2 regions of the Cupriavidus sp. WS genome follow, and region 1 is predicted to be linked to the other one. Evidence: predicted binding sites of a transcription regulator. Region 1 holds the regulator's gene; the other holds the start of a gene.
The links. Region 1 encodes LexA, which represses DNA repair genes until DNA is damaged. Its sites were predicted from a motif close to ACTGTATNNNNATACAGT; they were not measured.

Region 1 (5,059 bases):
TCTTCTCGAATCCCTCATGGCAGAGAAAGGCGCCACCCGCCATGAGCAGCGGCGTGATCGCCCACGGAATCGCGGCGCTGATCGCCAGCGCGGACGGTACCAGGATTGCCTTGTTGCGCAGCGATCCCTTTGCCACCGCCCACACCACCGGCAGCTCCCGGTCGGCCTTCATGCCCGTGACTTGCTGCGCGTTGAGAGCGAGATCGTCGCCGAGCACGCCGGCGGTATTCTTGGCGGCGAGCTTGCTCATGGACGCGATGTCGTCAAGGATCGAGGTGATGTCGTCGATCAGCAGCAAGAGGCTCGAGCCGGCCATATCCGGATCTCCTGGTGTGTGGTGGGTATCGGGACAAACAGCGTCGCCCCGCAATTTCCGCGCGCATGGGGAGTGCGGTGTCAGGATAATGCCTTCCCCATGTGGATGGCATGTCCGCCATGAATCGAGAGGCAGTGGCCGGGGCATCTTGCATGGCCACTCGATGGCGGTCAGGTCCCGAAGTCCGCAAGACATCGGAACCACGCATCGGCCAAAAAAGAAAACCCCGCCGGACACGAATGCCGGCGGGGACAGGAAGCCGCACCGTACCCAGCGGAGGATGACGATGCGAGATTGAAGGCTATCAGGATGCGGAGACATGGACTGTCAACAACTGTCACCGCGGCTGCGGCCGCCGTTCCGCCAAAAAAAGCCGCTGGGCCGGGGGAGCGGCGCAGCGGCATCGGGAAGTGTCGAATATGAGCACCAGGGGATGGTGCCGCGGCCAGCATAAGAAGCAACGTACCATTTGACTGTCAACAATTGCAAAATGACCGGCCCCCCATGCGCGACAAGCGGGTCGACTGGCGACGTTGGTTTGAGGAGGGGAGTCCGGGCAATGGCAAATTGGAGCATCGGTGCGATGCTTGCCAGCGGCAGAAAACAAAAACGGCGCCAGAGGCGCCGTTGGGTATATCCGCTTTTATCGAATATCTTGTATCGCGAACGGCTGGTTAATGCTCAAGCCGTCGATACCGAAGAGAATTCTGGGGTGGCTGATGGGACTCGAACCCACGACGACAGGAATCACAATCCTGGACTCTACCAACTGAGCTACAGCCACCGTCGTTGTCTTTCAGCTGAGTGCTGATCGACGAAAAACAAGATTATACAAACTTCATTGGCACATGGCTAGTACTTCGCCTCAAAAAATTTCATGAGGCTGGCGCGTGCGGCGAATGGCAACCGTCTCCACGCTGCGCCACCACGCGGCACGCGCCATTACACGGACAGCTTGGGAAGGTCTTCCAGCTCGAGCATGCGGCAGATGGCGGCCATGCTGCCGACCATCGTGCGCCGCTGCGCGCCCTGGTAGATGCGCACGCCTTTGGACTGGCGGAACGGAACGGGCTTGACGGGGCGGCGGGTGGAGAAGCGATTGGCTGGGAGCATGGCTACACCTGGTGATTTGCAACAACAGTTGTCGGCATCCGCAGCGCGGATGGCGTTGGCATATCGGGTGCAGCTCGAGGCGGGCGAACCCGCTCCAGCCGCACTTGAGGCTTGGGGCTTTTAGAACGCGCCGGTACGGATCAGGCCGACGGCGATGCCTTCCAGGGAGAATTCTTCCCGGTCCGGCTGGACGATGATGTTGCTGAAGTCGGGGTTCTCCGCGATCAGTTCGATCGTGTCGCCGCGGCGGTTGAGGCGTTTGACGGTGACGTCCTCGCCGAGCCGGGCCACGACGATCTTCCCGTTGGCGGCTTCGCTGGCGCGCTTGACCGCGAGCAGGTCGCCGTCGAGGATGCCGGCGTCGCGCATGCTCAGGCCGCGCACGCGCAGCAGGTAGTCGGGCTGGACTTCGAAGACGGAGGCATCGACCTGGTACTGGCGGTCGATGTGTTCGGCGGCCAGGATCGGGCTGCCGGCGGCGACGCGGCCGACCAGCGGCAGCGTCAGTTGCATGACGCCCGCCATCGGCAGCGAGAACTGGTCGGGCAACTCGGAGTCGCTGCGCGATACCTTGAGGCGGATGCCGCGCGACGCGCCGGGGGTGAGTTCGATCACGCCCTTGCGGGCCAGCGCGCGCAGATGCTCTTCCGCGGCATTGGGCGAGGAGAAGCCGAACTTGGCGGCAATCTCGGCACGCGTGGGCGGAAAGCCGGTGTGCTGGAGAGTGCTGCGAATCAGGTCGAAAATCTGCTGCTGCCGCGGTGTCAGGGTCGCCATAGTCGCCGTTGTTCGCTGTTGTTTTCGCTGTTATTGGAAGGCACTGTACGTTTAAACAGTATGCTGTGATTTTATACAGTATCGAGTGAAGTGCAAGCGGAATTTTTAGGACGCGGCGCATCGACGAATGGTTTGCAACACGCCTGCCTGCGGGCGCGCCTTGCGGGTGTCGGGATGCGCAGGGTTACAATCCGCGGCACGCGGTGCCCGTTCCGGGTACGCGTTTTTTTCGACTCCAGGCTTCCTACACGTCCCCCGCCATGTCCTCACTGCGTCGCGTCGTTGTGCTTGCCACCGGCGGCACCATTGCCGGTTCTTCGTCCAATCCCGCCAGCAGCGCGAAGTACCAGGCCGCCACGGTGCCGGTGTCGGCGCTGCTCGGGGCCGTGCCCGCGCTTGGCGAGGTGGCGCGCATCGAGGCGGAGCAGGTGGCGCAGGTGGACAGCAAGGACATGTCGTTCGCGCTCTGGTCCAGGCTGGTCGAGCGGATCCGCTTCTGGTCGGCGCAGCCCGACGTCGCCGGCATCGTGGTGACGCACGGCACCGATACGCTGGAGGAAACGGCGATGGTGCTGCACCTGGCCTGCGAGGCCACGCTGCCGGTGGTGCTGACCGCGGCCATGCGGCCGTCGACCTCGCTGTCCGCGGACGGCCCGCTGAATCTGCTCGACGCGGTGCGCGTGGCCAGCCATCCGGCGTCGGCGGGGAAGGGCGTGCTGCTGGTCGTCAACCAGGAGATCCACGCCGCGCGCGACGCCGTGAAGGCGCACACGGCGGCGGTGAACGCCTTCGCTTCGCCGGCGGGCGGCCCGGTCGGTTATGTGCAGGACGATTTCGTCTGCTTCACCCGCGCCCCGCTGCGGCTGCCGGCCGCGGCCATGCCGGTGCCGGCGGCGTGGCCGCAGGTGGAAATCCTGGCCAGCTACGCGCAGCCGGGCCGGGTGATGGTCGATGCGCTGGTCGCGGCCGGGGTGAACGGCCTCGTGGTGGCCGCCGCGGGCAACGGCTCGATCCACCAGTCGCTGGCGGAGGCGCTGGCCGAGGCCGCCGCGGCGGGCGTGGCGGTCGTGCGCAGCTCGCGCACCGGCGCCGGGCATGTGGCGATGCCGGCGCAGCCGCGGCCGACCGCCGGCGTCTTCGTGTCGGCCGGCGACCTGAATCCCTACAAGGCGCGCGTGCTGCTGCTGCTCGCGCTGGCGGCCAGGCCGGCGCTGGCGGCGGATCCGGCGGCGTTGCAGGCGCTCTTTGCCGATAACTGAAGCAGCTTGCCCTATGCGTGGAAAGCGCGCTATACTTTAAGGCTATCCAACCTTGCCACACCGGACATGGCGCCCGGGTGGCTTATCCAAAAGGAGCGTCAATGCGTCATTACGAAATCGTATTTATCGTCCATCCGGACCAGAGCGAACAGGTTCCGGCCATGATCGAGCGTTACAAGACGCTGGTCACCTCGCAGGAAGGCCAGATCCACCGCGTGGAAGACTGGGGCCGCCGTCAGATGGCCTACATGATCCAGAAGCTGGCCAAGGCTCACTACGTTTGCCTGAACATCGAATGCGGCAAGGAAACCCTGGCTGAACTCGAACACGCGTTCAAGTTCAACGACGCGGTGCTGCGCCACCTCATCGTTCAGACCAAGAAGGCCGAAACCGCACCGTCCCCGATGATGAAGGAAGTGCAGCGCGAAGAAGCCCGCAAGGCCGCGCAACAGACCACCGAAGGCCAGGCCGCCTAAGTGCGGGCTCTTGCGGTTGCCGCGGGCGCTGAATATCGCAGGCGCCGCGGCGGCGCGGGCGGGCACGGGTACCGGGAACGGAGGCAGCGTTGAACCAGTTGAGGCTCTGCGCAACCCTCGCCGAACGCGATGCCCTGCGCTATACCCCGGCCGGCGTCCCCGTCGTCAACTGCATCCTGCAGTACGCGGGCGAGACGGTCGAGGCGCAGACGCCCAGGCAGGTGGAATTTGCCATCGCCGCGATGGGGATCGGACAGATCGGACAACGGCTCGAGCGCACGCCGCTCGGCGCGATGCTCGACTGCGAAGGATTCCTGGCCCGCAAGCACCGCAACAGCAAGGCTCTCGTCTTTCACATCACTGGATGTAAAGCATTCGAAAAGGATTGAATCATGGCATTCGTCAAACGTGACAACAAGAACAAGAAGCGCTTCCAACAGCAGAACCCGCTGTTCAAGCGCAAGCGCTTCTGCCGCTTCACCGTGGCCGGCGTGGAACAGATCGACTACAAGGATCTGGACACCCTGAAGGATTTCATCGGCGACAACGGCAAGATCACGCCGGCCCGCCTGACCGGCACCAAGGCGCACTATCAGCGTCAGCTCGATACGGCCATCAAGCGCGCGCGTTTCCTCGCGCTGATGCCCTACACCGACCTGCACAAGAACTGATCGGCCCTAGGTCCGTCAAGGAGAAAACACGATGCAAATCATTCTGCTGGAAAAAGTCATCAACCTGGGCAACCTGGGTGACATCGTTCGCGTGAAGGACGGCTACGCCCGTAACTTCCTGATCCCGAACAAGAAGGCCCGCCGCGCGACCCAGACCGCCATCAGCGAGTTCGAAGTCAAGCGCGCCGAGCTGGAAAAGGCCGCCGCCGAGAAGCTGGCTGCCGCGCAGGGCGAGGGCGAGAAGCTCAACGGCCTGACCGTGCAGATCACCCAGAAGTCGGGTGTGGACGGCCGCCTGTTCGGCTCGGTCACCAACGCCGACATCGCCGCCGCCCTGGAAGGCCAAGGCTTCAAGATCGAGAAGGCGCAAGTGCGCCTGCCGAACGGCCCGCTGAAGATCGTTGGCGATCATCCGGTCAGCGTTTCGCTGCACACGGACGTGGTGGT
Region 2 (5,059 bases), on a different contig from region 1:
GCGAGGCGCCTTCGAGGAAGGTGAAGTTCGAGATGCAGTGCAGCTCCACGTAATCGGGCAAGGCCGGCAGCAGCGCCGAGAGCGCGGGCGGCAGGGCGGAAAACGAAGGCGCGGCGGGCAGGCTGGACATGATCGAAGACGGATATGAAACAGGGTGAGGCCAGGTCGAACCAGGTGAAGCCGGATGGAGCCGGACGAAGCCAAGCGAAACGAAGCCGGGCAAGACGGAGCGGGATGCAACCGGACCGGGCCGGATGGCGCGCGGCGCGGGCGCGCTCGGTGCGGCCGGCTCAGAACAGCCCGTGCAGGAACCAGCGGTATTCGCCGCCCTCCTCGCGCCCCGGGCGCTGGCGGTAGACCCAGCAGCGCAGGCCGTCGGCGCGCTCGGCGACGAAATAGTCGCGCGTGGCGAGCGCGTCGTCCCACCAGCCAGACTCGATGCGCTCGGGCCGCGACAGCAGCACCAGCGGCCCGCCGTGGCAGGGCCGGTGGCGCTGCACGGCCAGCGGCAGCGGCTGCGCCAGCAGCCACGGCGGGCGCGCGGGCCAGGCCTGCGCGGGTGCCGCCGGCGCGCGCGCGGGCATCTCGTCCACCGGGCACCAGCGGCTGGCGCGCTCGGGCCGGTGGTCCGCCAGCGGCAGGGGCTGCAGCACGTTCTCGCGGCCCAGGCGCGCCATCAAGGTGTCGAGCAGGCGGCCCAGCCCGGCCGGCGTGCCGCCCGGCTCGGGAAACAGCGCCTCGCTGCGCGGCAGGCATTCCTGCATGGCCTCCACCACCAGCAGCAGCCCCACCGCCGGCACGGTGAACTGCACCTTGTCCAGGCGCTCCTGCAGCAGCCGGCACAAGTGCGCCGGGTCGCGGCTGGGCTCGGCCAGGCTTACCGTCACCGGCGTGGCCGGGGTCTCGCAGCCCAGGCGGTAGCGCTCATGCTCGAGCCGCAGCGCCAGGCGCGTCACGCCGGCCTGCCGCACCGCCAGCCAGCCGCCCAGCGCCAGCAGCAGGCGCTGCGCGCCGGCCATCACGCCCTGGACCGATTCGGTGCGGCCCGGCAGCTCCATGCGCTGCGCGAACTCGGGCGGCGCGGCGAACCAGGCGAAGCGCACCGGCACCTCGCCATAGGCCTGGTCCAGCCGCGCCAGCACGTCCGCGCCGAGGCGGCGCTGCAAACCCGCGCGCGGCAGGCCGCGCACCTCGCCCACGGTGCGGCAGCCGATGCCGTCGAGCCAGCCTTCGTCGGCCACGTTGCGCAGCATGGCCACCGGCAGGCGGTCCAGCAGCCGCGCCATGCGCGCCGGACGCAGCGCGCGCCGCGCCGGGCGCACCATGCGGCCGTGCCGGTCGCGCCGGAACGGCTGCGCCGCCAGCCACGCCGCGCCGAAGGCGGTCGGCGCGCAGCCCAGTTGAAGGAACACGCCCAGCCGGCGCACCCGCGCATACACCGCGCGGCACAGCGCGCGATGCCCGCCGAACAGCCGCACGCTGGCGCCCGCGTCGATCATCACCGTGGCCGCGTCGGGCTCCGGATGCAGGCTCACGTGCGGCGAGAAATGCAGCAGCGCCAGCGCCAGCGCCGTCATCAGCTGCGCCTCCGCCGCCGGCTCGCGCTCCAGTTGCACCACCTGCGCCGACAGGGCCTGCACCCCGCCGCGCCGCATGCCGGCCTGCACGCCCAGCGCCACCGCCGGGGTATTGGCCAGCACCACGCGCTCGCGCTCCATCACCGCCACCGGCACGCCGTGATGCAGCACGCCGGGGACCGCGGCGGCAGCGTCCGGCTCAGGCCAGTTCGGCTGCAGCGCGTCCAGCGACAGGCGCGGCAGATGCACCGCGATCCAGTACGACATGGTCTTGCTCTCCCGCAACGGCCTGTGAAACCCGCGGCAACGGCGCCTCCGCAGGCGCGGGCCGCGGCGCGGACGGGCGGCCCGGCACCGCCGCCATCTCGTCGAGCGGCAGCACCAGCGGCTGCTCGCGCACCGGGCCGCGCCGCTTGTGGAAGGTGATCGACACCGCATTGCCCGGCGCCGGCGCCAGCAGCAGGCGCAGCACCGCCGGCGACGACTCGCGCAGCACGCTGGCCGGGCGCACGGCCCACGCCACCGCGTCGCCCGCCTGCGCCAGCACCTGCAGGCGGCGCAGCGCCTCGGGCCGCGCCGCGGGCAGCCACACCACGACCCCGCCGAAGGCCTGGCTGCGCAGCACCTGCTCGGCCGCCCACAGCAGGTCGGCCTGCGCCGCGGCCTTGCCGGCGCCGGCCGGCGCGCGCACCCAGAACACCTGCCGCGCCGGCAGCCCCCAGCCGGCCAGGCACGCCGCGTTCGGCAGGTGCGGCGGCCCCACCAGCGCCAGGCGCCGCGGCGCCGCCGCCAGCGCGGCCAGTGCCGGGCGCAGCAGGCGCAGCTCGCCCACGCCGGGCTCGGCCAGCAGCAGCTCGGTCAGCGCCCCCAGCGGCCAGCCGCCGCCCGGCAATTCGGCCGACAGCGCCGCATGGCCGGTCTCCAGCGCCGGCACGCTGCCCGCCTGCCCCGCGCGGCCGAGCTGCCCGGCGCGCCACAGGCCGGGATGGCGCTGCGCGAGCGCCTCCAGCGCCGCCTGGCGGCCAGCCTCGGCGGGCTGGACCACGGGCGGCACGGGTGGATCAACGGGCGGCGCGTGCGAGCCGGAGGAAACGAGGGAACTCATGTGATGCTTGCGACCTTGTGACGGCCTTATCCGCGCGGCAAGGCGGCGGGATAAGGTGGGACAAGGCGGGATAGGCGGAATCTCCGAATACTGTATGTTTATACAGTATCGCGGCGGACGCAAGGGGGAGATGCAGGGAGTGCCGGGATCGCCGCCCCGTGGCGGGACGGCGGCGGGACGGCGGCGGGATCGTGACGAGAAGGCGGCCGGGACACAGCCGCCGCGGGCATCGCGGCAACGGTGTCCCGGCCCGATTTGCGCTACGAGAAGCGCGCTTCCGGATCGGGCACGTTGCCCTGCCTGGCGAGGAAATCGAGGTCGCAGCCTTCGTCCGCCTGCAGCACGTGCTCGATGTGCAGCAGGCCGAAGCCGCGCTCGTAGTGCGGCGGCGGCGCGACCCAGGCCTTGCGCCGCGCTTCGATCTCGGCCTCGTCCACCAGCAGGTCGAGCCGGCGGCCTTCGGTGTCGAGGCGCACCAGGTCGCCGTCGCGCACCAGCCCCAGCAACCCGCCCACGCGGCTTTCCGGGCAGACGTGCAGGACGCAGGTGCCGTAGCTGGTGCCGCTCATGCGCGCGTCGGAGATCCGCACCATGTCGCGCACGCCGGCCGCCAGCAGCTTCTTGGGGATCGGCAGCATGCCCCATTCCGGCATGCCGGGCGCGCCGGTCGGGCCGCTGTCCTGCAGCACCAGCACGCTGTCCGCGGTCACGGCGAGGTCGGGGTCGTCCACGCGCGCGAGCATGTCCTGGAAGTTGCGGAACACCACGGCCGGGCCGGTGTGCTGGAGCAGGCGTGGGTCGGCCGCGGCGCGCTTGAGCACCGCGCCGCGCGGCGCCAGGTTGCCGCGCAGCACCACCAGCCCGCCGGCCCCGTAGACCGGGTTTTCCTCGGTGCGGATGACGTCGTCGTTGTAGACCTCGGCCTGCTCGATGTTCTCGCCCAGCGTGCGGCCGGTGACGGTCTGGCAGGACAGGTCGAGGTGCCCGGCGATGCGCTTGAGCAGCGCCAGCAGCCCGCCCGCGTAGAACAGGTCCTCCATCAGGTAGGTGCCGCTGGGCTGCAGGTTGCACAGCACCGGCACCGTCTCGCTGGCGCGCGAGAAATCGTCGAGCGACAGTTCGACGCCGAGGCGGCGCGCCATCGCCACGAGGTGGATGAGGGAGTTGGTCGAGCCCGACAGCGCCATGTCCGTGACCACGGCGTTCAGGAAGCTCTGGCGCGTGACGATGTCCTTCGGCCGCAGGTCTTCCCACACCATCTCGACGATGCGGCGCCCGGACATCGACGCCATCTGCGAATGCGTGGCGTCGACCGCGGGGATCGAGCTGGCGCCCGGCAGGGTCAGCCCCAGCGCGTCGGCCATGCTGGTCATGGTCGAGGCGGTGCCCATCGTGTTGCAGGTGCCCGGCGAGCGCGCCGTGCCCTCGCCGACCTGCCGCCACGATTTTTCGTCGAGCTTGCCGGCGCGGTAGTCGGCCAGGGCCTGCCAGGTGCTGGAGCCGGTGCCCAGCATCTGCTGGCCGCGCCAGTGCCCGCGCAGCATCGCGCCGGCGGGCACGAAGATGGCCGGGATATTCATCGATGCGGCCGCCATCAGCAGCCCGGGCGTGGTCTTGTCGCAGCCGCCCAGCAGCACGGCGCCGTCGATCGGGTGCGAGCGCAGGATCTCTTCCGCGTCCATCGCCAGCAGGTTGCGGTAGATCAGCGTGCTGGGGCGCACGTAGGTCTCGCCCACGCTCAGCGTCGGCATCACCACCGGGAAGCCGCCGGCCTGCCAGACGCCGCGCTTGACCTCCTCGATGCGCTGCGGGAAATGCGTGTGGCAACTGTTGAGGTCCGACCACGTGCTGAGGATGCCGATGACCGGCTTGCCCTGGAAGTCCTCGCTGGTGTAGCCCATCTGCTTGGTGCGGTACGACTTGTGGTTGCCGGGCTGGCCGGCCGCGCCGAACCAGCGCTGGCTGCGCAGCTGGGACAGTTCAATTCGCTTTCTGCTCATGGGGAATGGCTCTCAGGCGGCGGTGATTTCCGCGAGCAGGGCTTCGCTGCGCCGCGCCAGGATCGACAGGTCGGAGCCCACCGCGACGAAGTCGTAGCCCTGCGCCAGCAGCTCGCGCGCCTGCGCGGGGTTGAAGTTGAGGATGCCCGGCGCCTTGCCGGCCGCGCGGATGTCGGCCAGGATGCGCGCGATCGCCGCCGTCACCTCGGGCGCGCCCGGCTGGCCGTACAGCCCCATGTTGGCGGCCAGGTCGTTGGGGCCGACGAACAGGCCGTCCACGCCGTCGACCGCGCCGATCTCGCGCACGGCCGCGGCGGCCGCCGGCGATTCGATCTGCACCACGATGCACTGCGCCTCGGCGTAGCGCTGGCCGTAGT

Region 2: a site for LexA is predicted at 2,772-2,789, ahead of imuA (translesion DNA synthesis-associated protein ImuA). Genes of this name have one in related genera too.

What each region holds. Positions count from the first base shown of each region.
Region 1 covers NZ_AQPL01000397.1:3,884-8,942, reverse strand. The annotation lists gene K206_RS0128085 (DUF808 domain-containing protein) at 1-316, opposite strand, end outside; tRNA gene K206_RS0128080 (tRNA-His) at 1,025-1,100, opposite strand; gene K206_RS43905 (hypothetical protein) at 1,259-1,429, opposite strand; gene lexA (transcriptional repressor LexA) at 1,550-2,206, opposite strand; gene K206_RS0128065 (asparaginase) at 2,467-3,465, shown strand; gene rpsF (30S ribosomal protein S6) at 3,567-3,941, shown strand; gene priB (primosomal replication protein N) at 4,031-4,330, shown strand; gene rpsR (30S ribosomal protein S18) at 4,334-4,612, shown strand; gene rplI (50S ribosomal protein L9) at 4,644-5,059, shown strand, end outside.
Region 2 covers NZ_AQPL01000056.1:6,088-11,146, forward strand. The annotation lists gene K206_RS0105870 (error-prone DNA polymerase) at 1-130, opposite strand, end outside; gene K206_RS0105875 (DNA polymerase Y family protein) at 291-1,844, opposite strand; gene imuA (translesion DNA synthesis-associated protein ImuA) at 1,777-2,682, opposite strand; gene araD (L-arabinonate dehydratase) at 2,943-4,682, opposite strand; gene K206_RS0105890 (HpcH/HpaI aldolase/citrate lyase family protein) at 4,695-5,059, opposite strand, start outside.